One region of the Pseudocolwellia antarctica genome, then DNA from elsewhere that is predicted to be linked to it. Evidence: riboswitches for the same ligand, from Rfam matches in the RefSeq annotation. Region 1 holds a riboswitch; the other holds the start of a gene.
The links. A riboswitch is a leader RNA that binds a small molecule or an ion and turns the genes downstream of it on or off. The one in region 1 is predicted to bind cobalamin.
Positions count from the first base shown of each region.

Region 1 (15,209 bases):
ACTGAGTTAGAAAAATAGTTAGCTTGTATAGCACCCGTTGCTTCTAATGCCGCTGATGCCTCTGCGTTAAATGCTACATCATCTGCATTAAGTAAGCTTCCTAAGGTAATTCTGTCGTCAATTTCTACACGGTAAGCATCAATGGTTACTGATATTTCATCAGATACTGTGATCACTGCACCTAAACTAAAGTTTTTCGACGTTTCTAAATCTAAACCATCAACACCTAATGCCGCAGGAAATGCAGAACCGGCTGTTGCTGTAAACGATGGTAATAAAACACCACCATCACCTAAGTTAGCCGTAAAAGCAGTGTAAGCACTTTGTTGAAGCGACGGCGCTCTAAACCCCGTAGAAACAGCACTACGAAGTGAAAAGTTTTCAGTAACGTTAAAACGTGTTGATACTTTACCAATTAACTTATCACCTGAATCAGAGAAGTCTTCATAACGAAGTGCTGCGCCAATATTCCAGTCTTCCATTAATTGCGCTTCAGCATCTACATAAAATGCATAGCTGTGTCTGCCTGCTTCACTCGCTGCATCAGGTCTTAAACCTGGGTAAGCTTGAAAACCACATTCAGCAAAAACTGAATCATCAATTACCGAAGGAAACGCTACGTCTTGATTAGCAATCCCACAAGCGTAAGAGGCTTCTTCACCAGGAACAATTGAGTAGTTTTCATCACGATACTCAGCACCAAAAGCAAGATAAAGAGGTTCATCCCAGCCTAAATCAATTAAGCCAGTAACATCAGCATTAACCGTTAATTGGTCGTATCTGAAACCACCTGAATAACCAGAAGTTGGCCCTGCGTTAGCTGCAATGTCAGTGTCTGTAGCATCTGGGTTTTCACTTAAGTATTCAGCTGCGTAAGAAGCATTAATAGTGTTTGCTGAATGGAAGTCATAATCATTTTGACCATAAGTTGCTGAAACATCGTAATCCCACTCATCATTTATTTCACCGCGAACACCTATGGCTGTTGAAAGATCTTCTGCTTCGTTGTCTATTCTAGGTAAGAAACCATCGGCATAAACTTGCGGTACGTTTTTAACTGCATCGCCAAAATCACGATAAAAACCGTTACCTAATGCCGTACGATTTGAAAAACCACCAAAAGCGTATAATTCCATATTACCTACTGGGATCATGGCATTATAAAAAACCGACGTAAATTCTGAAGCCGAGTTACCTTGGATCCAACGAACATCGTCAGACAATTCGCCAGCAAGCACTGTTGAACTTCCACCTGTATCTCGTTCAGCTCGGTTAGTACCGTCTGCGTCACGATATTCAGCTGAAAGGTTTATAAAACCACCTTCAGTGCCAATATCAAAACCTGTGTTTAAACCAAAAGATATTGTATCGCCATCGCCCTCACCTGTTGAGCCAGCTTGAACAAAACCTGTTGTTTCATTAGTTGAGTTTTTTAGTTCTAAGTTAATAACACCTGCAATAGCATCAGAACCATATTGAGCCGCAGCACCATCACGTAAAATTTGTACATTTTTAAGTGCAGTCATTGGAATAGAGTTCATATCTGTTCCCGCTGCGCCAGCACCAACAGTTCCGTTTAAGCCAAAAATAGCTTGGTTATGACGACGTTTACCATTAATTAACACTAAGGTTTGATCTGGTTGAAGACCGCGTAAAGTTGCAGGTCTAAATAAATCAGAACCATCTGAAACTTGTGTACGGCTAAAGTTAAACGATGGTGCACTGGCTTGTAAACTTTGACCTAACTCGCTAAAGCCACCTTTTGTTAGTGATTCAGCGGTAATAATATCAATAGGAGAAGTCGATTCTGTAGCCGTACGTGTTGATACTCTAGAACCTAAAATAGCGATTTTTTCTACATCTTCATTTGTTTTCACTTCTGCAGTTTCAGCAAGTGCAGGTAAACCAACAAATAAAGTACTTAATGCGATAGAAATGGCATGTAAATGGAATTGTTTTTTCATGTTGATACTCTTTAGTTTGAGTTTAATTTATTTTATTTTTTAATGTTTTTATTGCCTGTATTCTAACCACTGCACCTTAGTGATGCAAAAAATATGTCATGCCTGCTTATATAAAAAACGTCTAGCTAAGGTCAAATAATTTAACTATGTAATAAAAAATAAACGCATAAAAAGATCAAATAAATATTGATTTAAATCAATAAAGGTTTAAACTTTCAGAAATTACTGAAACTTCAGAAATAACAAATTATGATAATAACAGATAAAATAGAATCGTTTGTAATGCATTGCGGAGAAATGGGCAGTCGTTGGGGTTTTAACCGAACCGTTGGCCAAATGTATGGTTTGCTTGTGATAAGCAAAGAGCCATTAAGCGCAATACAAATTTCTGAAGCGTTAAATATTTCTCGTGGCAATGTCAGCATGGGTATTAAAGAACTGCAATCATGGCGACTTGTTCAAGTTCAACATAAGCCAAAAGATCGCAAAGAATATTACTCTCCTGCCGGTTCTATTTGGGAAATGGCGATTCGTGTATTTGAAGAGCGCCGCAAACGTGAAGTTGACCCAACCCTGTCTTTATTACGCGATAATTTATTGAACGAACCTGCTAATGAAGAAGAGCAATATGCTCAAGTAAAAATGCATGAAATACATGAATTGCTTGAAACCATTACCCATTGGGCAAGTGAACTTCAAAGTATGAGTCCTGACAAATTAAATACCTTGATGAAGCTTGGCGCTGGGGTAAGTAAAGTAATTGATATTAAAGACAAATTACTGAAGAACAATTAACGATACTTTATAAGCACAACCAATCAGCTCAACCTCACTTATCGCTATTGGCTACCAAGCCATAGCGATCTTTTTAAACATGTTTTAACAACAGCCCACAGCGTGCTGCATAGGGCTAATGGAGTAAAAAATGTTAGATACCTTGATTTTATCTCGCATTCAATTTGCGACTAATATCAGTTTTCATATTCTGTTTCCAGTTATCACTATCGCCTTAAGTTGGTTCTTACTTTTTTTCAAAGTACGATATGTCCAAACTAATGATCCGGTATGGATGCGAGCTTATCGTTTTTGGGTAAAAATATTTGCCTTAACTTTCGCTCTTGGCGTTGTAAGTGGCATTACCATGTCGTTCCAGTTTGGTACTAATTGGCCAAAATTTATGGAAACTGTCGGTAATATTGCAGGTCCATTATTAGGTTATGAAGTGCTAACAGCCTTCTTTTTAGAAGCTGGCTTTTTAGGCATTATGCTATTCGGTATTAATCGCGTATCGCCATTAGTGCATACCCTTTCAACCTTTATCGTTGCTTTTGGTACCACATTATCGGCTTTTTGGATCTTAGCGCTTAACTCTTGGATGCATACACCGCAAGGTTACGAAATGCGTGATGGTGTTGCTTTTCCTGTTGATTGGTTAGCGATAATTTTTAATCCATCATTTCCGTATCGCTTTACCCACATGCTTATTGCTTCGGGCTTAACCGCTGCTTTTTTAATTGCAGGTATTAGTGCCTATCGTTTATTAAAAGGTGACGACAAACGAGCACCTAAACTGACCTTAAAAATAGCTTTAACCGTGGCGGCTATTTTAGCGCCAACACAAGCATTAGTGGGTGACTTTCACGGCCTAAATACCCTAGAACATCAACCACAAAAAGTTGCGGCAATGGAAGGCATTTGGCATACAGAAAAAGGCGCACCTTTGTTACTTTTCGCCTTACCGGATGCTGCAGCAAAAACTAACCATTTTGAAATAGGCATTCCAAATATGGCGAGCCTTATTTTAACGCATGACTTAAATGGTGAGATAAAAGGTCTAAACGAATTTGAAGGTAATCACCCGCCTGTTATGCCTGTGTTTTTCGCTTTCAGGATTATGGTTGGTCTCGGCTTTCTGATGTTATTTGTAGCATGGACTGGACGTATTCAACTCTGGCGTAAGAAGGAGTTATCTCCTTGGGTATTAAAAACCTTACTGTTTATGACATTCTCAGGCTGGGTTGCGACATTAGCTGGCTGGTATGTAACAGAAATAGGACGCCAACCTTGGTTAGTTACCGGTGTATTAAGTGTTAAAGATGCAGCAACAGATATAGCGCCTTCAAATGTAGGTTTATCATTAATCTTATATTTAATCTTGTACACGGTGTTAATGATTGCTTACTTACATACCATTTTCACTATGGCAGGTAGAGCGGTTGAAATTGAAGAAATCAGCGATGATGAAATCACCAAACCCATTATCACATCAGCAATAGAAGGACTCAAATAATGTTTGAAGCTAACACACTAGCCGTAATATTTGTCGCTTTGATGGGACTTTCAATTCTTCTTTACGCCATTTTAGACGGCTACGATTTAGGCGTAGGTATTTTACTTCCTCTTAAACAAGAAGATAACAGCGATACCATGATCGCCTCTATCGGTCCTTTTTGGGATGCTAACGAAACTTGGTTAGTTTTGGCTATAGGCTTGCTACTAATCGCTTTTCCTGCTGCTCATAGTTATATATTTAAAGAGCTGTATTTACCGACTGCTGTTCTATTGATTAGTTTAGTGCTGCGAGGAGTCGCTTTCGATTTTAGAGCTAAAGCCGCATTCAGCCACAAACCTACATGGAACAAAGTGTTTAAAATGGGATCGTTACTCGCCTCTATGAGCCAAGGCTATATGCTCGGCATGTATGTAATGGGTTTTGAAAGCACATTTGCTGCCTACAGCTTTAGTTTACTCAGTGCTTTAGGTGTTGCCGCGGCTTACAGTTACATTGGTGCTTGTTGGTTAATAATGAAAACCGAAGGCGATTTACAAGTGCAAGCTGTTGCTTGGGCTAAAAAGTCGGGTTTAATTTGTTTCATTGGTATATTAGCTGTATCAGCTATCAATCCAATTATTAACCCTAATGTATTTGATCGTTGGTTTGAAACGCCTAACATGTTGCTACTTTTGCCTTTACCTTTAATCTGTTTTGGATTGTTTGTTTACAGCTTTTTTGTACTTAAAAAACTACCTGCTAAAAATGACAAAGGCTGCTGGATACCTTTCACCGCAGCATCAACAATATTTTTACTGTGTTTTATCGGTTTAGGTTTCAGCTTCTTTCCTTACATAGTGCCTAACAAATTGACGATTTGGGAAGCAGCTTCAGCACCAGAATCATTAAGCTTTATTTTATGGGGCGCTATTATTGTTGTTCCTGTGATCTTCAGCTACACCGCATTTTCATATCGCGTGTTTTGGGGCAAGGTACAAGAATTGAGATACCATTAAAAAATAAAATCAAATAACCCTATCTAGTTAAGGTTAAGTAAGGAGTAAGTCGTTTTTTAATGACTTACTCCTTTTTTTTCATCTTTAATTATCACAACTCCCCCCTTCTTTACAATCATTTCAGCACAAGGTTAATTTGAACAAATTATTGCATTCAATGTTATTTTTACGTAGGATAAATTAACTATAAAAACATATCATTATAACATAACTTACTTACCCCAAAATTTGAGAGATTGAGCATGATTAAATACATCAAAAAAGGAAAACAAGAAGAAGAAAAAAAGGATTTTTTACAATCAGTTAAAACAACTGTTGAAAATATTATTGAAGATATCGAAACAGATGGCGACAAAGCTGTAGCTAAATATTCAGAGACTTTTGATAAGTGGAAGCCTGAGTCATTTAGAATAACAAAAGAAGAAATAGCAGCTTGTTACGCTGAACTTGATGATAGTGTTATAGAAGATATTAAATGGGCACAAGAGCAAGTACGTAACTTTGCCCAAGTGCAACGTGATTCAATGAAAGACGTTGAAGTAGAAACAATACCAGGCGTTATTTTAGGTCATAAACATATTCCTATGGAAAGTGTAGGTTGTTATGTACCAGGTGGTAAATATCCTTTAGTTGCGTCAGCACACATGAGTGTTGTTACCGCAAAAGTTGCCGGTGTAAAACGCGTTATCGCTGCTGCTCCTCCATTTGACGGTAAGCCATCGCCAGCGATTGTTGTTGCTATGGATCTCGCTGGTGCTGACGAAATATATTGTTTTGGTGGCGTACAAGCTATCGCGGCAATGGCGATTGGTACAGAAACTATTGCCCCTGTAGATATGATTGTGGGTCCAGGTAACGCTTTTGTTGCTGAAGCTAAACGTCAACTATTTGGTCGTGTAGGTATCGATTTATTTGCAGGTCCAACTGAAACATTGGTTATTGCAGACGACAGTGTTGATGGTGAATTATGTGCGGCTGATTTATTAGGTCAAGCTGAACATGGTCCTACATCTCCTGCTATTTTATTAACCAATAGTGAAAAGCTAGCTCATGAAACGATTGCAGAAGTAGAACGACAGTTAACTATTTTACCAACAGCAGAAGTTGCTGGTGCCGCTTGGAAAGATCATGGCGAAGTTATCGTATGTGACACTTACGAAGAAATGATTAAGGTTGCTAACGACTTAGCTTTTGAACATGTTCAAATAATGACAAGCAATGTGCCTTATTTTAAAGAAAACATGCGTAACTTTGGTGCCCTATTTTTAGGACCAGAAACCAATGTATCTTATGGCGATAAATGTATTGGTACCAATCATACCTTACCTACACGCAAAGCAGCACGTTATACAGGTGGTTTATGGGTTGGTAAATTTATTAAAACTTGTACCTTCCAAAAAGTAACAGAAGAAGCATCTGTGGTTGTTGGTGAGTATTGTTCAAGACTTTGTGCGGTTGAAGGCTTTGCTGGTCATAAAGAACAAGCCGACATACGTTTAAGAAGATATAAAAAATAAACACGACTGCTTAAATTAGCACTTGCTTATAAGCATCTATAATATGTTCAACATTATGGATGCTTCCTTGCTGCATTCGTTGATAATGCCTTAACGTTTTACTTAAATATTTTTTAACGGTTTGAGCTTGTTGCTCTGTATTGTATTCCCATAGTTCTTTCCCTACAGCATCTACATTACGATAATCGGCTTTCTTTGTTGAAACATAAATCACTTCGTAAAAACGCTTATTTTCTTCAACTAGTACTTCCTTTTTCAAACCAAAATCTAACTCGATTAAACGTTGTCGTAATGCAAATTGATGATGTACAGGACACAATAAAAAGTCGATATCTACACTTTGATGCTGTGCGTAAATAGCATTAATAAACTCCATCATTAAGTCACCTCCCACGCCAGCAATAATAACCAAAGGTTTACCTTTATATTGCGCTAAAGGCAACGTGGCTACATCAATACAGTGGGTTTTCCATGAAGCTATTTCTTTTGAAGGAGGGTAAAACTGTTCAAGCTTATTTTCTAGTTGCGCCATCAGTTCAGGCACAATATCTACAAAGTGAATTTGGCTCTTATTATTACTCTCACTTGCATTGAAGCTATCAGCATTACACCGAGCTAAACGAGATAATAAAGCAGCGCCCAAAAAACCATGATCACAGCAACAGTCCCAAATATGATCATATTCAGCAGTTACCATTTGCTCTATTTGTTTTAGTCTTTTACTGAGTTTCAACGTTCGAATATCGATTTTATGAGCAGATAGTCGGCATTGTATAGTGAATCAAGTCATACCAACAAGTGCTTATTAATTGAATTCATCCCCTATTAAACAAGGGTTTTATTGACATTAACCAAGGCAATCTGTAAAAAGGTCTTCGGTCTCTGCATGCTTACTTTATGGGTAAATAACTTATAGAAAATAGCATCATGGAATCCAGTGCTGATAATCTTAATTGCTTATAAATCTGGAGCTGTCCTCGCAACTGTATGTATTGTGAATAAAACATTTCAATCACGAATATAAGCCAGATACATGACGCAGATACCCACTGTTTTGAGCGAGAATACTCAATTTAGCACAGCAATTTTCTAGCCTTTTTTTATAGCTAGCTCTATTTTTTTGAAATAGGGTTCAGTTCGTTATTACGATGCTAGGCTAGCACTCAAATATACACGCGCTGTTCTTTATTTAATTCTCTCACTTATTTTTAATTTATTTTGAGAATTTATGCGCTTCCTAATCTTATCTTTACTCTTTATTAGTTCCATCTGCTCTGCGGTAGAAGATGACTATTTACTTGTACTCGCTTCACAACGTAACTCAGAAACTATCGCTGAAGCTGCTCGTTTATTTTATATCGAGCATCCTCAACACAAGCAATTAATGATCAAAGCACGTAGCGATGTGCAATTATGGGAACTATCACCCGAAGAGCGCTCCGCATTAATAACTAACAGCCGAGCTATTTTAGGTTTTGGCTTATACGGCGCTAGCGTGCCTAATTTAAAGTCATTACTCAGCCAATTCAAAAAGCCTAAGTTAGTCATTAACAGTGATCATCGACTGGTTATTCTAAGCCAATTCAGCACTTATCCTATATTCACTCATTCAAAAGAAATGCGTGAAATAACCAAAAACCAGCCAGGCGATAACTTCTCAGAAGATCTTCAACAGCAAATTACCCAATATCCAAACAAAGCAATATGGCTACAAACCAGAGGTTACTGGAAAGCAGGCGGAGCCAACAACAGCGCTGAAATGTTCGCGTCAATTTTTAATGCCTTAGGTGAAAACATAAACTTTGAAGCACCAGTACCAACACCTGAATTGCGTTGGGTTATTAATAACAACTTTTATAATCAACTCACCAACACCGAACTATCAAAGCTTAATCAACAACCTATTGTTGCCATTATTGATCACGCAGGTGGTGCACGCCCTGCAGATACTAAGCTACTACGCGAAATTTGTGATATCGCTACCAATCAATACAATAATCAATGTTTAGGTGCTATCGCCGCTTGGGGTAAAGCTGGTGTAGATGCAGTTAGACAACTGGTACCGATTAAAGAACGATTAAGCGCAGTGATCATGCTGCAAGATTTTGTTATTGGTGGTGGCGATGGTCGCTCAGAAGTTACAGAATTACTCACGCAACTTAATGTTCCTGTGATCAAAGCAATCAAACTACGCGACCGAACCGCTATTGAACGCCAGCTTTCATCAGACGGTTTAGCACAAGACAAAGTTTATTACCAAGTCGCAATGCCTGAACTACAAGGCGCTAGCCAACCTTTAGTAATAGCAACCGCAGGTGCTGCAAACGACGATCCGCTAACAGGTATTCGTGTACAAGGTGTTACCGCTGAAACAAGCTCGATTCATTCGTTATTAACGCGTACACAACGTTGGAACCAACTACAAACGAAAGATAATGCTGATAAAAAAGTCGCAATTATTTATTACAACCACCCTCCAGGGCGCCACAACATAGGTGCTGATAACTTAGACGTACCAGCATCGTTATGGCAAATATTAAATCAACTAAAAGCTGCAGGTTATAACACAGGTCAGTTACCAAAATCACAAGAAGAACTACTCGATATGATGCAAGCTCGCGGTGTTAATTTACCACGCGACTCTGGCGCTCTAGCAACCATGAGCCAACATATTGAACGCATGACAAGTGCAGAATATAGCAGATGGTTTAAAACCTTACCTGCTAGTGTTCAGCGCGAAATGGAACAAGGCCCATTTGGTTTATTACACGAGCAACTGACCGCAGCCATCAGCCAAAATAAAGGTAAGCTAGCCTCCGATGCGCTGCATCATACCGTGGAAGAAATGCATCATTTACTCGAAGGTGTTGATCACAAAGGTCGCACTCGTGCACTCGCTTTATTAGATCAGCTAGAAACTTGTTACTTAAACGTGATCAAAACACCAGAGCAACAAACCTGCATGGGTGAAGCACCGAATATTATTGATGCACTACAAAAAACAGGCATTGAAGGTTTAGGTGGTTGGGGTAAAGCCCCTGGTAAAGTCATGACCTTTAATGACGAGCTACTTTTACCCGGTTTAACCTTCGGCAATATATTTATTGGTCCACAACCACCAAGAGGTTGGGAGATTAACGAAGAGCTTTTACACGCGAATTTGGCTTTTCCACCACCACATCAATATTTAGCTTTTTATCATTTTTTACGTAATAAATTTAAGGCAGATGCTTTTGTACATTTAGGTCGTCATTCAACCTACGAATTTTTACCTCGTCGTTCAGTAGGTTTAGCACCAGACGATTACTCACGCATTATTGCAGGCGATGTACCGGGCGTTTATCCTTATATTGTTGATGGTGTAGGTGAGGGTATTCAAGCCAAGCGTCGTGGTTTAGCTGTGATGGTAGATCACCTAACACCACCTCTTGCTAGCACGCCACTTTACGACGAGTTGCTACAGCTTCGTCAACTGATAGAAAGCTTTGAAGCCAGCCACGGTACTGATAACGAAGTAATTGCTACACGCCTCGTTAAACAAATACGTGAGAAAGTCGACAAACTCGAACTTAAAGAAGAACTTGCACAAGCCATGTCGGCAGAACTTGCTGTTATGGGCATCAGTTTTGAAGAAGTCGACGACGATATGATGGTGCATGAAGTCGGTCATTACCTTACCGACTTACAAGAACGCTTCATGCCATTAGGTTTACATATTTTTGGTAAAGACTGGCAAGAAAATGCAGTAGAAATGATGCTTAATTCAATGCTTAGCCGAACAGACAGCCAAGACAGCGTTTTGAAAAAAGATATAACCGCTAGATTAGTCGCTTCACCAAAAGCTGAAATGACCGCCCTACTTAATGGTTTAAATGGAGGATTTATTACGCCGGGTCAAGGTAACGATCCCATAAGAAGCCCTGCAAGTTTGCCTACAGGTCGTAACTTCTATGCCCTTGATAGCTCATTAATCCCAAGTCGTGTTGCATGGCAGCTTGGTCAAGAAATGGCAAAATCTGCAAGAAAAAACAACGAAAAATCAGCTGATAAACGCGAAGCCTTAATTCTTTGGGCATCAGACGTAGTACGTGATGAAGGCGTAATGATCGCCTTTGGTTTAGACATGTTAGGACTTGAACCTGTATGGAATAGTCGAGGTTTAGTTAAAGGTTTAAAACGCCAAGCTAACTTTCCAAACAATAATCTAACCGAAGATGGCGAGAAAAATCGAGTACGTCGCGATATGGTATTTACCACTTCAGGCTTATTCCGCGACTTATACGGGCAGCAAATGTTGATGTTAGACAAAGCGACATTAATGGCAATAGATGCCAGTGCTGACACCATCAGAACCGATTACCCTGCACTCAGTTTATCATTAGCAAACGCATTAGAAGTTTTGGGTAAAGAAGCGATAGGCGGTAACGAATCACTTAAAATAAACCAAGTTGCAGCTAACTGGGTGATTCAAGCTAAAGAGTTACTTGCCGCAGGTTTTAATGCTAAAGATGCAGGGATTAGTGCAAGTTTACGTGTATTTGGCGATGCTCCTGGTAGTTACGGTGCAGGTATCAACCGTTTAGTTGAACGCTCGGGAGCATGGGAAAAACGAGAAGAACTCGCTAAAGTTTATACCCGACGTTTAGGCCATAGTTATGGATTGTCATCGTTTGGTACGCCAGCACAAAACACTTTCAAGCGAGTGTTAAGTGATGTTGAAAATACTTACTTTGGTCGTTCAAGTAACCTTTATGGCTTAATCGATAACAACGATGCTTTTGATTATCTTGGCGGCTTGAGCTTAGCGGTAGAAACCTTAACAGGAGAACCACCTAAAAATTATATAATTGATCATGCCGATCCAGACAACGTAAAAACAAAACGTTTAGGGCCAGCACTTCGACAAGAACTTCGCGGTCGCTTCTTAAATCCTGCTTGGCTAAAAGCGCAAATGAAGCATGACTATGCAGGTGCTCGTACTATGGGTAGTGAGTTTCTTGAATATTTATGGGGCTGGCAAGTCACCAATCCTACTTTAGTAGGTGATTGGGCTTGGGAAGAAGTTAAAGCCGTTTACATAGACGATCGTTACGATCTTCAGCTCGATGAGTTTTTAGAAAAAGGTCATAACGCGCATGTTAAAAGTAACATGCTCGCCATTATGTTAGTGGCAGTTCAAAAAGATTTTTGGGATGCAGATAAAGCCACTATCGAGCAACTCGCTGCTAGCTTTGCACGCTTAGTTAAAGCTAATGGTTTACCCGGAAGTGGACATTCAGATCCTGACAATCCTATGTTGCCATGGTTAGAGCAACATTTATCTCCAGAACAATGGCAAGATCTCGCGCAAGTTATCGCTTTAGCCAAAGGTAACGATACACAAGTTGAACCTGAAGAAGTACATCGTGTTGCCGAGCTTAAATTCAAGGCCGAAGAGCTAGCGCCAGAAAGCCCTGATAATGCTGGCAGCGCTAACGCTGAAGAAAAAAAAACATCTGAAAACGAATCAGAAACAAACAACTCAACATGGCAATGGTGGCTAGCCCTAGTGCTTATTGCCTTTATACTTATCAGTTTTTATCGCGGAATAACAAAAGCCAAAAGCCTAAAAAATAGATCTTCAACGGGAGAGCAATAACATGCACACGGAATACGGAATGATATTAGGCTTATTGCATCAATTTGTGGGTTGGTTACTTTATCCTGTTATTTTGGTTTTAGCTTTAGCAGTAATAGGTGTTTTATGGGAGCTAGGTTTAGCTTTTGCTGAACGTTATTATATTTTAAAAGCTTTTATCCAAGCCGCTCACTCGACGGCAACTTCAACTAAAACATTGAAAATAAGCCATACTGAAATTGAACAAGAGTTTCAATCTCATGCAACCAAACGCTTAGAGCGTATCGACTTGTTCGCACGTTCTGGTCCAATATTAGGTTTAATGGGCACCTTGATCCCTTTAGGTCCTGGATTAACAGCCTTAGGTTCAGGCAATATCGATATTTTAGCAACTGCCCTCACCGTCGCGTTCGATACAACTGTTGTCGGGTTATTAGTTGGTTTAGTCGCCTATACCATAGGTCGAATTCGTCGACGTTGGTATGATCAAACATGGCAAAAAATCACTTCGGTTTCTTCTGCAAATAATCTAGCTGAAGCGTCAACTCAAGAGTAAATTTAGGAGAATAATATGTCTAATAAATCTTCGTGGCAGTCTTCTCAATTTGCTGAACAAGACACCGACCCACTCGCAGGCTTTGCTAATATAATGGATGTAATGTTAGTTTTTGCACTTGGCTTAATGCTAGCTTTAGTGGCGCAAAGTAAAGAACTACAAGAAAAATTCTCTATAGAATCTAATAAAACAGAAACAATTGAAATAACAGAAGTAACTACAGGAACTGAACTCGTTGATGCGCCAGAATCAATGTCAAACCCAGTGAATGCAAAAGCCAACGGTATGGAATCATTAGGACAAGTTTATAAAGATCCTAAAACAGGGAAGCTTATTTTAATTAGTGGTGGCTAACGAATGTGAAATCATAAAACTTATTTTAATGAGCTAAAATAAGTTTTATTCGTAATCAGATCTTTTTATAAGAAAATTTTCAGGCCAAACTTCTCTTACCTGACTTTCCCATGCTCTATCTATTTTGCCATTAGGCAACATTCTTAACCAATACTTTACCCATTTACGCACTATTTTTCCTGTTTTACTTAAGGTAAGTGGCGCAAATACGCATTTATAACTATGACCTTGATGTTCAACTATTTGATGATTTTTAGCTCTTCGGTGTAAAGCCATTAATTTTACACTAACAGTTTCAACTTCAGATAAAGGTAAGAGTTCAGCTTTTTTCAAATGCTTTAATATTTTAGCTTTTTTAACTGCTACAAGATTATAAGCATCAATATGAGGAGTGTAGAGCAAGCCCGTTAATCCATAAATAGATTTAAGTTCGCGGTCAGCAAGATCTTTAAGAGGCTTTAGTTCTTCATTAATATTATCTAAATCGTTCATTGAAAACATAAATTAGTACAAACCTTAAAAGGGTTAAGAAGAGTGACTCTACAGAGCTCAATATGAAATATTTATTCAAAGAAGATAAGTGCTTTATTTAAAAAAGCGAACACATTAAACATGAATAACGTTAGTGACCATACTAACATTCATCAAGCCTAATTAGTGCTGTATTTTTGTAGGATATTTTAGCGAGAGTGTTCAATTCGAGATGAAGATTTTGGTAGATTAATGCTGTAAATCGTACTATCGGATTTTAGCTGGTCTTTATATTTAGCAGCTATAGCACTTGAATGGGTATTCTCAGTATTAAGTGTGATCCTCTCTCTCGAATTTAATTTAAATATTTAACTTGTCGCTAACCAAGATAAAAATTGTTTAAAGTCTGATGAACTTGAAAAAGTAACATAACTTAATCCATGGCCATCTTTTATCGCTACGCGATTTTGATTAACAGAAATTGAATGCACTGGTTGCATCACACGGATCTGTTGTCCGTTATAATTGTAAGACATATAAAACTCTAATATATAATACCAATCACAATAATTAATTGATCATTTATACTTGTTTAAATGACCAACTACATCGTTATTTATTTAATAATTAGAACAACTAGTTATTAAAATAAATGTCTTGTATTTGAGCATTTAATCGTCGCATAAAACAGCTTAATTTATTAATGCGTTTGGTATAAGTGTTGTTATTGGGGAGTTGATCACGCAATAAGAACAAAGTGTTATTATTGTTTTTGCTCAAATATAAAGATTTTACGCTGAAATATTTCTATGGAGACTAAACAATAATGGAATAAAAAATCTAATGAGAACTGACATGTTTAAGGAAGGCAGAGCAAGAAGAAATTCATAAAAGGTTCAATGTTAACGGCTAAAAATCATATGTGTTAACTCGAATTGAGATGGAGTCTATAGGATGTTCAAATAGTAAACAAGGTTTATTTGAGTTTAATTTTTTGTGATTTTAGCTGTAATAACGATACTTAGAATAATAAACACCGCACCTAACCAAGCATAAATATCAGGAATATGATGCCAAATATACCATCCCCATAATGCATTAAACGCAATGCCAATATAGCTTACAGGCGCAATAACGCTTGCTGGTGCATAAGTGTAAGCCAGAGTATATAAATACATACCAAAGTAGAGTGAAATAGACACTACCAACACCCAAAGCCACGACGCTTGATTAACAACAATCGCATCACCTTTAGCTAAAACCAGACCTAATGAAAATACGCTGGAAAAAAAGAAGTAAACAAAAAGCGCTTCTTTTGCTGATACGTGATGACTCAACATACGCGTACTTACCATAGATATAGCTAAGCCAATTGCTGATGTAAAGCCAACCAGATGCCATATATTTATGTTGGTTGGGCTTGGGCGCATAATAATTAAGAC
Region 1 covers NZ_CP187926.1:4,479,650-4,494,858, reverse strand. Annotated here, with positions in the region: gene ACPUVN_RS19485 (TonB-dependent receptor plug domain-containing protein) at 1-1,964, opposite strand, end outside; gene ACPUVN_RS19480 (GbsR/MarR family transcriptional regulator) at 2,214-2,759, shown strand; gene ACPUVN_RS19475 (cytochrome ubiquinol oxidase subunit I) at 2,890-4,254, shown strand; gene cydB (cytochrome d ubiquinol oxidase subunit II) at 4,254-5,252, shown strand; gene hisD (histidinol dehydrogenase) at 5,495-6,769, shown strand; gene ACPUVN_RS19460 (tRNA (adenine(22)-N(1))-methyltransferase) at 6,780-7,502, opposite strand; cobalamin riboswitch at 7,638-7,824, shown strand; gene ACPUVN_RS19455 (cobaltochelatase subunit CobN) at 7,998-12,407, shown strand; gene ACPUVN_RS19450 (MotA/TolQ/ExbB proton channel family protein) at 12,409-12,942, shown strand; gene ACPUVN_RS19445 (DUF2149 domain-containing protein) at 12,958-13,296, shown strand; gene ACPUVN_RS19440 (hypothetical protein) at 13,342-13,797, opposite strand; gene ACPUVN_RS19435 (hypothetical protein) at 14,136-14,303, opposite strand; gene ACPUVN_RS19430 (DMT family transporter) at 14,754-15,209, opposite strand, start outside.

Region 2 (15,209 bases), 1.5 Mb from region 1:
AAATACGGTAAGATCAAACTCACCAAAAGCAGTTGGTAATTTACATGATGAAACACGTTCTATTGTTGTTTCATTTGCATTACGGTATTCAATCAAATCGGCAATCGTGCCCATTTTTATGTCGTGCTTTTCAGCAATAACTTCAAGATCTGGACGACGTGCCATGCTGCCATCTTCGTTTAAAATTTCAACAATAACAGATGCAGCTTCTAGCCCAGCTAATCGAGATAAATCAACAGAAGCTTCGGTATGACCCGCTCTATTTAAAACACCACCATCTTTAGCCATTAAAGGAAAAATATGTCCAGGTTGAACAATACTTAAATGGTTAGCATTAGGTCCAACAGCCGCTAATACAGTCTTAGCACGGTCTGCAGCTGAAATACCTGTAGTAACACCTTCAGCAGCTTCAATAGATACGGTAAAATTTGTACTAAATTGTGCATTGTTATTATCTACCATTAACGGCAGTTTTAACTGAACACACTTTTCTACTGACATAGGCATACAAATCAAACCACGACCATGAGTTGCCATGAAGTTGATTGCTTCAGGTGTTACCTTTTCAGCAGCCATAATGAAGTCACCTTCATTTTCACGATCTTCGTCATCCATTAAGATAACCATCTTACCCAGAGCGATATCATCAATAATCTCTTGTGGGGTATTTAATTTCATATCAACCTCTTTATTTGATAAAACCATTACGTGCTAACAAATCATGTGTAACACCAGATTGCTGAGTATTCTCAGCGGTTTTATTGGTAAGTAACCTTTCTATATAGCGCGCTATTAAATCAACTTCTACATTTACTTTAGAGCCGACTTTGTAGCTGCTAATAATCGTTTCTTGCGTTGTATGTGGTACAACCGTTAGTCTAAATTTACTGTCGCTTAACCCATTAACCGTTAAGCTTGTACCATCAATAGTGATCGAACCTTTTTCAGCAATATACGCGGCTATATCATTCGGCATCGCAACCCAATAATGAATACTATTTCCATCATGTTCTATTGCGACAATTTCAGATAAAGCATCTACGTGCCCAGAAACCATATGACCACCGAAACGAGTCGTTGGTAACATAGCTTTTTCTAAATTAACTTTTTGACCACTTTTGTAATGAGCAAAGCCTGTTCGCTTTAACGTTTCATTTGAAACATCAGCACTAAAAGTACTTGTACTTACATCAACAACCGTTAAACAAATACCATTAGTGGCAATAGAATCACCTAATTTAACATCTTGCATATCCAGCAAGCCTGTTGATACTGATATTCTAGCGCCTTGCGCATTAACTTGTACGGTATTTATTTGACCAACTGCTTCTATTATTCCAGTAAACATGAGTAACTCTTGTTAGTTTAGCTATTTAATAAGTCTTCTGACTTTAGTTTTTATGTATTTTCGCTGTTATGCGTATATCTTCGCCTACCATACGCACATCAGTATAAGTTAGTTTTTTAGCTTCTGATAAAGCTTGAATATTATTCATATTAAGTAAACTTTTTCCGTCTGCTCCCATTAACTTAGGCGCTTGAAAAAGAATAAACTCATCAACTAAGTTTTGCCCTACAAATGCTCCAGTTAGTCGGGCACCCGATTCAATCAACACATCATTCAAACCACGTTTACCTAAGGTAGATAAAACAGCCTTTAAGTTTAATTTTTTAGGCGCTGTACTTTGTGTTTCTAAATTATTTATTGCTGACTGAGTGATTTCTAACTCATCATTAAAAGGAGCACTGATATGTTCTACAAAATGTGGCCATTTATGGCTGTTTTCAATGTTATGAGTGAATATAATTACAGGTGATTCAATAGAAAAAAGCGCTAAGTCAGGCGTTAATCTATTTTGAGAATCGATAATAACGCGAATAGGTTGGCGTACACTTTCTTGTGCATAGCTATTTTTAAGATCGCCTAACTCACTCCAACGCACATTCATTTTAGCATCATCAATTAAAACAGAATCAGCTCCAGTAATAACAGCACAGCTTTGTGCGCGTAAGCGTTGTACATTTCGTCTCGCTGCAGATCCTGTGATCCACTTACTTTCACCGCTAGACATGGCGATTTTACCATCAATGCTCGACGCTAATTTACAACGAACATAAGGTAATTTAGTTGTCATTAATTGAATAAAACCAACATTTAAGCTTTTAGCTTCTTGCTCTAATAAACCGTATTGTGTAGTTATACCTGCGGCTTCAAGCATTTTCAAACCATTACCTGAAACTTGAGGATTTGGATCCACCATAGCCGCAATTACGTGTTTTACACCCGCTTTAATTAAACCTTCAGCACAAGGTGGAGTTCGGCCATAATGACTACACGGTTCAAGAGTTACATAAGCCGTAGCGCCTATAGTACTTTTACCTGCCTGCTTGGCTTGCATCAGAGCATTCACTTCAGCATGACCCTGCCCTGCTTTAACGTGATAACCTTCACCTACAGCTTCATTATCTTTAACAAGTACACAGCCCACTCTCGGATTAGGAGACGTTGTATAATGAGCACCTTTTGCTAGAGACAAAGCTCTTTGCATATACTCATAATCTAATGCTGTGAATCTTTTCATAAGTTATTTTTCATCGCCTAAACGAGCAATTTCTTCACCAAACTCTTTGATGTCTTCAAACGACTTGTAAACTGAAGCAAAGCGAACATAAGCCACTTTATCTAAATCTTTCAGTTGTTCCATAATCGTATTACCTAGCATTTCGCTTGAAATTTCACGTTCACCTGTTGCTCGTAATGCTGACTTTACTTTATTAATAGCAAGTTCAACATTCTCGACACTTACAGGTCTTTTCTCTAAAGCTCTCACTAAACCATTACGCATTTTGTCTTCATTAAACGGTTCTCTTGAACCATCTCGTTTAATGATTTTTGGCATAACAAGTTCAGCTATTTCAAACGTTGTATAACGTTCACTACAAGCTAAACATTCACGTCTTCTTCTAACTTGATGTCCGTCAGCGACTAATCTTGAATCGATAACTTTAGTCTCTGTTTCAGAGCAAAAAGGACAATGCATGGTGTGATCCTACAACTGGTGTTAAAACATTTTACTTAATCATTTTGAATATAGAGCTAAATAACTAAATAAAATGAATTTAATAAATAAAAATGGCCGCTAATGCGGCCATTCTATTCGATATTAACAATTCAAACTACTGTTCTGTTTTACGTATTAACCGTAAACAGGGAAACGTGAACAAAGCTCTTTAACTTTAGCTTGAACCGTTGTAATAGTTTCTTCGTTAGTAATATCGTCAAGAATATCACAAATCCAGCTTGTTAATTCTTTAGTCTCTTCAACACCAAAACCACGACGTGTAATTGCTGGCGTACCTAAACGTAAACCTGAAGTAACAAACGGAGAACGAGGATCGTTTGGAACAGAGTTTTTGTTTACTGTGATATGAGCTTTACCTAATGCAGCATCTGCATCTTTACCAGTAATGTCTTTATCAATTAGGTCTAATAATAATAAATGGTTATCAGTTTTGTTTGATACAACTTTGTAACCACGGCCTTGAAGTACAGCAACCATAGCTTTAGCGTTGTCTAAAACGCCTTGCTGATAAACTTTGAATTCTGGTTGTAAAGCTTCTTTAAATGCTACTGCTTTTGCTGCAATAACGTGCATTAAAGGACCACCTTGACCACCAGGGAATACAGCACTGTTTAATTTTTTGTAAATGTCTTCATCATCACATGCAGAAACAATTAAACCGCCACGTGGGCCAGCTAATGTTTTATGTGTAGTTGTTGAAACTACATGAGCATGTGGAACTGGGTTAGGGTATAAACCAGCAGCAACTAAACCAGCAACGTGAGCCATATCTACGAAGAAATATGCACCAACTTTGTCTGCGATAGTACGCATGCGAGCCCAGTCAACAATACCTGAAAACGCTGAAAAACCACCAATAATCATTTCTGGTTTATGTTCTACAGCTAAACGCTCTAATTCTACGTAATCAATATCACCAGTTTCTGGATCTAAACCGTATTGGAAAGCCTCATAAGACTTACCAGAAAAGTTTACATGTGAACCATGAGTTAAATGACCACCATGAGCTAAGCTCATACCTAATACTTTTCCGCCTGGTGTTACTAACGCTTGAAAAACTGCTGCGTTTGCTTGTGAACCAGCATGTGGTTGAACATTCGCGTATGTAGCACCAAAAAGTTCTTTAGCACGGTCAATAGCTAATTGCTCAGCAATATCAACAAACTCACAACCGCCGTAATAACGTTTGCCAGGGTAACCTTCAGCATATTTATTTGTTAACTGAGAGCCTTGAGCTTCAAGTACGCGAGTACTACAGTAATTTTCTGAAGCGATAAGTTCGATGTGTTCTTCTTGACGAACTGTTTCTTTGGCAATAGCCTCAAACAATTCAGCATCAAAATCTGCAATGTTCATGTCACGTGTAAGCATGTTAAATCCTCAAGTAATCAGCCAGTCAATCATCTTAGGCTGTGGGGTACATTCAATAAAAAACAATAAAATTTATGGGCAGTATTTTGCCTGAATCTTGTAATTTTGTATATGCAAAATATATAAATATTAAGGGATAATGTTAGTCGATTTAGTAATCGGTTATACCTTAATAGTTCGAATAAAATAATCGATTCAACTATTTTATTAAGCTATTGATTAAAAAACATCAGCTAACGAGTAATCTATGCTGCCTACCTGCCAACACTTGGCTTATATCAGCACTTTAAGATCTCTACATTTTCACCAAAAGTCAGTATTTAGTTTGTAAAGCGTTTCTATAATCAGATAAGTTTACGTCTGATAAAAATACAGAAACACCTACATTCAAACAATAAGCTGAATATAATACGAACAATGAAACAATACAACGAATAATATACTGACTACTTAACCTGAACTTGATTTAAGATGTTTTCAATTCATTGAAATTATGACTAATAAAATTTAACCCTGAAAGATCAACAGACTCTAGCTTGATAGTTTTTCTTTCTTCAAGGCAAATTTCGCGTCAATAGCTAGCCTATTGCAAGTAAATTTAACGATGAAGCAAGTAAAAGTAGCTGTTAGAGAAGAATATATTAAGCCGATCTCAGGTTATTTAGTCAATTAATGTTTAAAGGAGGTTTCAGTGTGTTGTACAGAGTAAAATATAACATTAAGGCTATAGCACTGAAAAAATTCAGAAATATAGCCTTGCATAGTGCATGGTTGCGCTATAAGAATAATCTAAGTTAACCCTAGCTTAGCGCTAAAACTACTTTCTCTGATTTTAAACGTAAAGAAAGTACAGTCACTAAAACCGCTGTTATACCTATAGTTACAATAGCGGTTCCAGCAAAAGCCGCCCAGTTGATCGCTAAACCTTTAAATAAATCGTCCATGAGTAGTGACTGACCTGAAACAGGTAACCAATCTAACCATGCAGGTTTATCATCAATAAACATTAAAGCCACAGGGATCATCGCGGGTAACATAATGATCATACTCACTGTTGACTGCGCTTCTTTAAAGCTTTTAGCTTGAAAAGATACGAACAACTGTAAAGCTGAGGCAAAAAAGCTGATAGGTAATAAGAGTAGAATTAAGAATAAAACCATATAAATATCTAAGTTAAAGGTGGCTCCTATCTTAGTTAAATCAACAAAACTCACCGAGAAAGACGTTAATACCAAGGTTAAGGTTACACCTATTATTGAAATAGTACTGGCACAACACAACTTAGCTAATACTATTTTGAATGTGCTAACAGGCTGACATAGCAACATTTCTAATACGTTTCGTTCACGCTCGCCAGCACTTGAATCAATAGCTACAGAAAGACCCGACATAAAGGCCGCCATTAATACGTATAAACCTAACATTAATGAAATGAACATCGCATTACTATTCGGTTGAGAAGTATCTTGGTCGTTAATATTGATAGGTCTTAAAAGACGAGGATCAATACCACGAACTATAAGACGCTTGGCTCCAATACTTTGACCATAAAGGCTGATCTCATTTTTAACACGACGAATGGGTGAGTTTAATGCTTTCTCGCTAAAATCAGCTCGTAAAGTAATAGTGATCACTCGCCCTTCTTGCATATTTTCAACAAAATCATCAGGGATCATTAATTCAATATTACGCTCTTGCCAAAGATCCTTTAAATTTTCAGGGGCGTCTGTTAATGAAAAAATATTATTTTGTTTAAGCTGAGTCATTAACTTAGGCGCAAAACTTTCGCCTGTTACATTTAAATATACAGGTGGGGTTTCCACCATCTCTTTGATCATGGTTTTCGACAATACTAAAATCATAACAGGTGCTAACATCGCCATGGTCATGGCCACCATAAGTGCGCGCCTATCTCTAAAAGCTTCTTTAAATTCTTTTGTTAATAACGCCTTAAACTGGATCATGCAGCAACTCCTTCGTCAGAACCAATCAATTTAACGAAGGCATCTTCTAATAATTTTTCACCTGCCAAGTCACATAGTTCCTGAGGTGTACCTTGAGCCGCAAGTTTACCGTTTGCCACTATAATGACGCGATCGCATAAAGCCGCAACCTCTTGCATAACGTGAGATGAAAACAAAATACAGTGACCTTTATCTCTAAACTTAGCTAAATGATTTCGCAATACCCGCGTACTCATAACATCTAAGCCACGCGTTGGTTCATCCAATACAAAGTTTTGAGGTTGATGTACTAAAGCTTGCGCTAAAGTCACCTTCATTCGTTGACCTTGAGAAAAACCTTGGGTTTTACGGTGAGCAAGTTCTTCCATCTCTAATTCTTGAATAATCACTTCAATAGCTTTGTGTTTAGCTGCGCCTTGTAAACCATGGATACTGGCAAAATAGTCAATTTGTTCGTAAGCCGTTAAGCGTTCATACAAACCAAACTTATCAGGGAATATACCTAATTTGGCTCGCGCTTCAATTGGTGACTGGCTTACTTGAATACCATCAATAATCGCTGAGCCTGAATCGGCTTTTAACAAGCCATAAAGTGTACGCAAGCAAGTAGTTTTACCTGCGCCATTTGGTCCTAAAATACCAGTGATCTCGCCATCTTTTGCTGTAAAAGATAAACCATTAAGGGCTTTAACCTGTTGCTTTTTAGTTCGTAAAAAAGACTTATGTAAATTATTAACTTCAATCATAACAATCGCCTTATATACTGCCGTTTAAACTTGTCATGAATGACTCGCTAGGTAATTCTGCTAAACAAGATGAATCAACATCTTTAGGATTTAAATGCCCTAAAAACTCATTAACCATACCGACACTACATGGCGTAGAAGCAACAATGTGAGCATTGCTTTTTGAAATAATGTGATGACTATTAGTTAAAGTACCTGCTGATATTTCACCATTACTCGGTGGGGTTACAGGATCTAAATCACCTGAAAGAATTAAGGTAGGAATATTAGCAACCACAGGCTGATAAAAAGCCGATTCTACTTCATATTTAGGCCACACTTTACAAGCTGATTGGTAAACCGTTTGGGTACTGCCTCTGCCAAAATCATTGTCGCTGTCTTGAGTTAACATGCTTTGAGTAACTCTTGGTATATCTTCATTACATACGATATTAAAGGTTAGGCCAACGTACATGTTCATACCACCATCACTAGTAGCAATAAGGCCAATTAACGGTTGGTAGTTTTCTAAAAAAGCTTGATGGATAATTAAAGGCACTAAACTGCGAGTTTCCATACTATAAAGTTGTTTAAAGATGTTATTAATAAACTTTAAATGGCTCAGGTTAAAATCTGTTTTGGTGCCTAGTCTTGGGTGATTAATCGCTAATGACACTGTATTTTTAGATAAACGCTTTACGACGGTATCAAACTCTTCTCTTAAGTTTGGATAGGCTTTGTTACAGCTTTCATCATTTAAACAATGTTCTAATAATAAGTTAAACGATCGAGCTGAACTTGCGCCAAATAAGCCGATAGGAATTTCTATAGGACCTACACTATCAAGCACAACACTTTTAATTGAATCAGGAAATAGACGCATATAAACCAGTGCAGCACGAGTCCCATAAGAAGCGCCATATAAATGCACTTGCTTATGACCTAAAGCTTTTCTTACTGCATCAAAATCACGTATTGCATTTTCACTGTTGTATTGGCTAAGTTCATGGCTTTCTTTGAATTGTTCTACACAATCAATAACGTCTTGTTCCGCATAATCTTCAGGGATCACACTATAAAACTGATCTGTTTTTTCTTCATCGCATAACATAGGTTGTGATAAACCTGTGCCGCGTTGATCTACCAATATTATGTCGCGGGTTTTTCTTATTTCTGCAAAGCCATTAATAATGTGTGCTGCAAGTTCAACGGCAGCTTGCCCAGGACCGCCAGCTAAAAACATCAAAGCTTCTTTATCTTGAGAGTTATCTATCGCAGGTAATACAGCAAAGTTAATTGAAATCTTTTTACCTTCAGGCTTTTGATAATTTTCAGGTACCAGTAAAGTACCGCAAGTAACTTGAGAGCGAATGCCGTCAAGATGGCAATTTTCTATATTGGCAACCTCATCATTAGCCCAAACAAAATTTGCTGTAAACGCGGATATAAATAAAAGTAGAACGGGTAATGTTGTTCTCATTCAGTAAACTTCCCTTGTAAATATTAACCATCTGATGTCTATTTGAGGAGTTCCCTTAAAAATAGAGCTTTCGTACGTAATGATAGAAATAATAGTTTATTGCATTAATTCATTTGTTTATAACACACCCAATATAACTCCCGAAAAAAGTGGTAACCCTGCAGGTGTTGTTTTAAATGCAGACAAACTAACAACTCAACAAATGCAGTATATTGCCACACAAGTGGGATACTCTGAAACTGCTTTTGTCTCATCCGATGATCAGTGTGACTTTAATGTCCGCTTTTTCACACCCAATAATGAAGTCGATTTTTGTGGTCATGCCACCTTAGCAGTTTTTGCTTTACTCTTTAAAAAGAACATAATTACAGCTCGTACTTATAGCCAACACACTAAGGCAGGTAAACTAAAAGTTAACATTGCTGAAGATGGCTTAGTCAGCATGGAACAAACGCTTCCTCAATATTTAGGTGAAATCGACAATAAGGAAGTTGCTGATCTGCTGAATATTCCCGAAACGTTATTTTCTTCTACGAACTTACCTTGTGAAATTATTTCTACGGGATTAGCAGATGTTATTATTCCTGTACCGTTTGAGTCTTTAGATTCAATCATCCCTCATTTAGATAACATATCTCGCTTTAGTGAAGAACATAACGCCGTTGGTATCCACCTGTTTGAATTACCTCAAAAGACCCGCAATAATATTGACCGCAAACTCAAAGAAAATACGACTATCAGCTGTAGAAATTTCGCCCCTTTATTTGGTATTTCAGAAGAATCTGCAACAGGAAGTGCATGTGGCGCTCTCGCTTGTTATCTAACTAAGCACAAAGTTTTTGATACTGATAATTATATTTTTGAACAAGGAAAAATGATGTCTTCACCTTCAATACTTCAAGCTAAGGTGCATAAAACTGAGGGTATTATCTCTCAGGTAGAAGTGAGTAGGCATGGGCATATATTTACGCTTAAAAAATACGCTATTAATACTAATTACATGAGCTGAAGTTATTAAGATTAATAGCGTATGTTAGCTTTACGTTTTAGATACTGATGTTTTATAAATTGGGCTTATATATAGAACTAACCGACTTTAAATGAATTAACAGTATCTTGTAATGATGCGGCTAATTGAGCCTGATGTTGCGCTGTAGTTGCTATTTGCTTAGCACCAGTGACTGAACCTAATGAAGCGTCTTCAATATTCACTACACTTTTAGCTACATCCTGAGTCACAACCGCTTGTTGCTCGGCAGCTGTCGCTACCTGCTCAGTTAGTGAGAATATATGGTTAACCGATTGCGTAATATTACTTAATACCTGCTCTACATTTTTTGAATTTACAACGGCATCATTAGCTTTACTTTGACTATTTTCAATCACGCCAAACGCTAAGTTCGCATTACCCTGTAATTCACTAATAAAACTTTCAATCTCGTTGGTTGATTGTTGCGTACGTTGCGCTAAAGTTCTAACTTCATCAGCCACCACAGCAAATCCTCTCCCTTGCTCCCCTGCTCTTGCCGCTTCAATCGCCGCATTTAACGCTAATAAGTTAGTTTGTTCAGCTACAGATTTGATCACATCAACAATATTAGTAATGTTTAAACTACTTTCATGCAAGCTGGTTATTTTGACTGATAAGTCTGAAATGTCTTCTGCTAGAGCTTCAATAGATCGATAAGATATTTTAACGATATCTAATCCTGCGTTGGCTCCTTTATCAGCGTCTTTTGCTGCATCGACCGCACTTTTAGTATTCATAGCCACTTCTTTTACGGTGACTGATAATTCTTCAATTGATGTTGCGACTAAAGCAATTTCTGCTTGTTGCTCTTCAATATTTTTAAAGCTGTATTCACATGTTTGTGCAGTTTCTTCAGCCTCTGATGCTAAAGAAATACTTGAGCCAGAAATCTCAGATAAGGTATTTGAAAACTTTTCTAGAGTTAAATTCAACACATTAGAAATAGTGCCTAATTCACTTTTATCGTTATATTGAGCTCTAACGGTTAAATCGTTTTCTTCTCTTACTTTGCCTAACACGCTAAGTAAATCTTTAATGCGATTATTCAAATCATTGATAACAGCTAAACTAATCAAAATAACCAACAAGCTTATAATGAGAACACTCACAATAGATAAAATTAACGACTGATTCGCATCACTTCTAATTTCATGTGTTAACGCTATTAAAGATGTACCTAATGTATTTTCAACTTCTTTTAGTTGTTTGATTCTGCCTGTTGCTTGCTCAAACCAATAACTTTCATCAATACCAAACTCACCCTCTGCCGACTTTTTAATAACAACTTGCCTAAGTCGTTCAACTTCAATAGCTGCGGGCTTTTGCATTGCTTGCGAATAAAACTGAGTATTTTCAGTTGTTGATAAATCTTTAAAGTTTTGGAAGTAAGTATTTTGTTCTGAGATAAGATTAATGGTACGAACCAATAATGGAGAAGATATGCTATCGATAGAAAACACATTACTTAAAACCGCTCGCTCGATTCCAGCTCTTTCTTTACCTTGTAAGAAGTTATAATAGGCGATCATTTCTTTGGTTATGTTAGCTTCGGTACTCAACAAACTAATAACTTTAGACACGCTTAATAGCTTTGCATTAAGGCTTGTGTAATATGAAAGTGCTGCGTTTAATGACACTGTTTTAGCATCAATACTTCTTCTAATAGTACTTAACTGGTTTAATTGCTTATTTATACTGTTATGTAGTTCAACGATAACTTTTGTAGTTTCATCGTTTTTTTGCCAAAAGCTTTGCTGCTTATCTTGTTCACTATTGGTCAGCTTTCTTTGTGCTGCCAACTGAGTTTTAAATGACTTGCCATTAGAACCAATAAAGCCCGCAGTTAATCCTCGTTCTTTTTGTAATTCATGTACTAGGCTACTATAAACTACCGACAGTTCAGTAAGTTGTGTCAGTTTTTCCATCTCATTTTTAAGCGTAAAATAATTATTAACAGAAACAACACTCATCCATAAAAAACTGATTAACGGAAGTAATAATAAAAAACATATTTTTCTTTTAAATGAAAGATTTGTAAACATAATGTAAATATCAATCCTAGATAATTTAAGCTATCTAATAGAATAGCTTTAAATTCAAATAAAGCAACAAATAGGCGTTATCCGCTGATGGAATAACCATTTATATCAAAAACTTACAAAACCTTCGTTAAAAGCTTTATCCTTTATTTAATTAGCCAGTATTTATGGTAATATTTACCTACTTTTAAGGTGTTTTATTTGTGAATTAAGAACAATATTAATTTACGATAAACTTAAAGGGGAATATGGTGCAACATATACTTAAATATGCTTAATTCCATAACTGTTCCCGCAACTGTAATGAGAGCTTGATACGTTTTTTAGCAAGCCCTTAAGTCAGAACACCTGCCTTAATAGTTTTAGTAACCGTGCGGGTAACACGAAAATCTAGAACATCACTTCTGTTATAGTCGATGCTCTTTTATTTCATCCCCTCTATGTTTCTAATAATGTATTTCTTCAGCCAAAATTCTTTATAAAATTAGGCTTTCTGTAATCTTGTGGTTTTTTAAATTAGACGTTTATGTCCTCTTTTGTTTTACAAGCGAATAGCCTGACTTGGTCTGTGAATAAAAAACACATTCTTAATGATATTGATCTCAATATAAAAGTAGGCGAAACGGTTGCGATAGTTGGTCCTAATGGCGCAGGAAAAACGTCTCTACTTAAATGTCTTTATGGCGAATGTTCTAATTATTCAGGTAATATTTATTTAAACGGTAAATCACTTAACCTTTTAAATTTAAAAGATATTGCTAAAAAAATAGCGGTTGTTAGTCAGCATTCTGAATCTGCATTCAATTTAACTGTTCTCGATATTGTATCGATGGGATTAATTCCCCATAAAGGCTTATTTGATATTAATACCAGTGCCGACCGACATAGTATTGAGCAAGCTTTAGTAAAAGTAGATTTAATAAGTAAACAACATCAGTTATTTAATACCTTATCTGGTGGCGAGCAACAACGAGTATTAATTGCCCGAGCGATTGTGCAAGCGCCAGATATTCTGATTATGGATGAGCCAACAAATCATCTCGATATGTATTATCAACATCAAATATTAATGTTAGCTAAAACGTTAAATATTACTTTATTGATCACTATTCACGATCTTAATTTGGCTGCCCAGTATTGTGATCGAATTGTTATGTTAAATAATGGAGAATTAGTGGCCGACGATACACCTGAAGCAGTATTTACTGCCGAAAAGCTTACCGAAGTATTCAAACTTGAATGTGCTATTGATAAAAATCCTTTCACACAAAGTACTCGAATTACATTTTCAGGCATTAATAATAGTGCGAATGATGAATCAGCTTGGTTACATTCATGAAAAAACTCTCCTTTAAAACCTCTTTATTACTTATTTCTGGCTTAGTTGTTTTTTCACTTATCGCTTCAATGGGATTCGGTGTTGTTGAGTTAGGTCATAAAGCGGTATGGCAATGTATTACCCAAAGTTGTGAAAAAAGTATTTATGACACGATCTTGTGGGAGATACGTTTTCCAAGAGTATTACTCGGCTTTATTGCAGGTTTTGGTTTAGCTATTGCTGGCGCGCTTATGCAAAATGTAACTCGAAACCCGCTGGCAGATCCTTACCTCTTCGGCATTGTTTCGGGTGCAGGCTTAGGAGCAACACTGACTCAATTTCTCCCCACAACGGTGCAACTGATCACTTTACCTATAGCTTCCTTTTTAGGTTCACTTTTAGCTGTAGGAATTATTCTCATTGTGCTCTACCAGAATAATTGGCGACGTATCGAGCATTTATTATTGGCTGGTGTAGCTGTATCCTTCTTATTAAGCTCTTTAACATCTTTTATTCTTTATAGTGGAGAAGCTTTTTCAACAAATCGTGTGATTTTTTGGTTAATGGGAAGCTTAGCCAGAGCAGATAGTACGGCGCTTCTATGGATTTCCCCCGTCATTATTATTGCCACAATTATTGCCATATTATTAGGTCGACAGCTTGATGCTTTATTACTCAGTGATGACAGTGCTCGGACCCTTGGCATAAAAGTTGAAAGGTTACGTATTATTACACTAGTTTTATGTGCAGCTATAACTGCAGTTATCGTGTCTTATTGCGGTGGCATTAGCTTTATAGGTTTAATGATCCCACATATGGTTAGGCCCTTTGTTGGCATTACTAGTTCAAAATTATTTATAGCCGCAGGATTAGTTGGCGGCTGTTTTTTAGTATGGGTAGATGTTGTTGCTCGTACAGCCTTGGGTGGTCAGGAAATACCTATCGGCGTAATTACCTCAGCTATGGGAAGTTTATTCTTTTTAGCTCTATTGAGAAAAATGTAAGCGAGATCACACATGGAAATAAATGCACTAGACATTAAATTTGAAACGGAAATCAAAGAAAAGATTAATCAAAAAACTAAACCTATTGGATCTTTAGGACAACTTGAAGATATAGCATTACAACTGGCTAGTATTCAAAGTAATAAAGCTGGAAAACTAGTTTCTAATATTGTTATTACTAAACCTGTCGCTGTTGTTTTTGCAGCTGAACATGGTATTAGCGAAGAAGGAATTTCAATAGCACCAAGTTCCGTTACCCGACAAATGGTGCAAAACTTTTTAGCGGGCGGAGCAGCAATTAACTGTTTTTGTGCAGTGAATAACATTGACTTAAAAGTAGTAGATGCAGGCATTGTTGAACCTATAACAGAATCATTCCCTAACTTAATCAATATGAGATTAGGCGCGGGCACTAAAAACTTTGTAAACCAGCCAGCCATGACTAACGAACAAGTTGAGTTAGGTCTAAGTTATGGCGAGCAAGTTGTAGCTCCATTGATTGAAAACGGTACAAACTTGCTTATATTTGGCGAAATGGGTATCGGTAATACAAGTGCAGCAACAGCGATAACCTCGCGTTTAATTTTTGCTGATGTCGATTTATGTGTAGGCGTTGGCTCAGGCATTAGTGCAGAGCAATTATTTAAAAAGAAAAGCCTTATTGAAAAAGCCTTAAAACGTTTTTCCTCAAATGAGCCATTAACCGTATTAAAAGAAGTCGGAGGGTTTGAAATTGTTCAAATGACTGGAGCAATATTAGCTGCAGCAAAAGCAGGTGTAAGTATTTTAGTTGATGGTTTCATCGTAAGTAGCGCAGCGCTTTTAGCTTGTAGAATAAATGACAATGTTCGCGATTATTTGATTTTCTCTCATGAATCGAACGAGTTTGGTCACCAGCTATTACTTGCTCATTTAAGAGCAAAACCTTTATTGAATTTAGGTTTACGTTTAGGCGAAGGCACTGGCGCCGCACTCGCTTTACCTCTATTAAATGCTGCAGCGGCTTTTTACAATAACATGGCAAGTTTTGAAGATGCTGGAGTCATCATTTGACCGAACCGACACTTTCAAAAGTAAATGTATATAAACGATATTTGAAACGACAGCTTAACCTGTTTTATTTATCGTTAACTTTTTTCACGCGCATTCCTGCGCCAAAAAGTATGTATTACAGCCCTAGCTTGCTTAATAAGTC
Region 2 covers NZ_CP187926.1:3,027,898-3,043,106, forward strand. Annotated here, with positions in the region: gene ribBA (bifunctional 3,4-dihydroxy-2-butanone-4-phosphate synthase/GTP cyclohydrolase II) at 1-678, opposite strand, end outside; gene ACPUVN_RS13080 (riboflavin synthase) at 689-1,348, opposite strand; gene ribD (bifunctional diaminohydroxyphosphoribosylaminopyrimidine deaminase/5-amino-6-(5-phosphoribosylamino)uracil reductase RibD) at 1,392-2,582, opposite strand; gene nrdR (transcriptional regulator NrdR) at 2,586-3,041, opposite strand; gene glyA (serine hydroxymethyltransferase) at 3,198-4,454, opposite strand; gene ACPUVN_RS13100 (ABC transporter permease) at 5,255-6,418, opposite strand; gene ACPUVN_RS13105 (ATP-binding cassette domain-containing protein) at 6,415-7,164, opposite strand; gene ACPUVN_RS13110 (alpha/beta hydrolase) at 7,175-8,623, opposite strand; gene ACPUVN_RS13115 (PhzF family phenazine biosynthesis protein) at 8,703-9,632, shown strand; gene ACPUVN_RS13120 (methyl-accepting chemotaxis protein) at 9,710-11,695, opposite strand; cobalamin riboswitch at 11,866-12,062, shown strand; gene ACPUVN_RS13125 (ABC transporter ATP-binding protein) at 12,219-13,031, shown strand; gene ACPUVN_RS13130 (FecCD family ABC transporter permease) at 13,028-14,014, shown strand; gene cobT (nicotinate-nucleotide--dimethylbenzimidazole phosphoribosyltransferase) at 14,027-15,067, shown strand; gene ACPUVN_RS13140 (adenosylcobinamide-GDP ribazoletransferase) at 15,064-15,209, shown strand, end outside.
Region 2: it holds a riboswitch for cobalamin, as region 1 does, so the genes downstream of both, ACPUVN_RS13125 (ABC transporter ATP-binding protein) here and ACPUVN_RS19455 (cobaltochelatase subunit CobN) in region 1, are expected to answer to the same signal.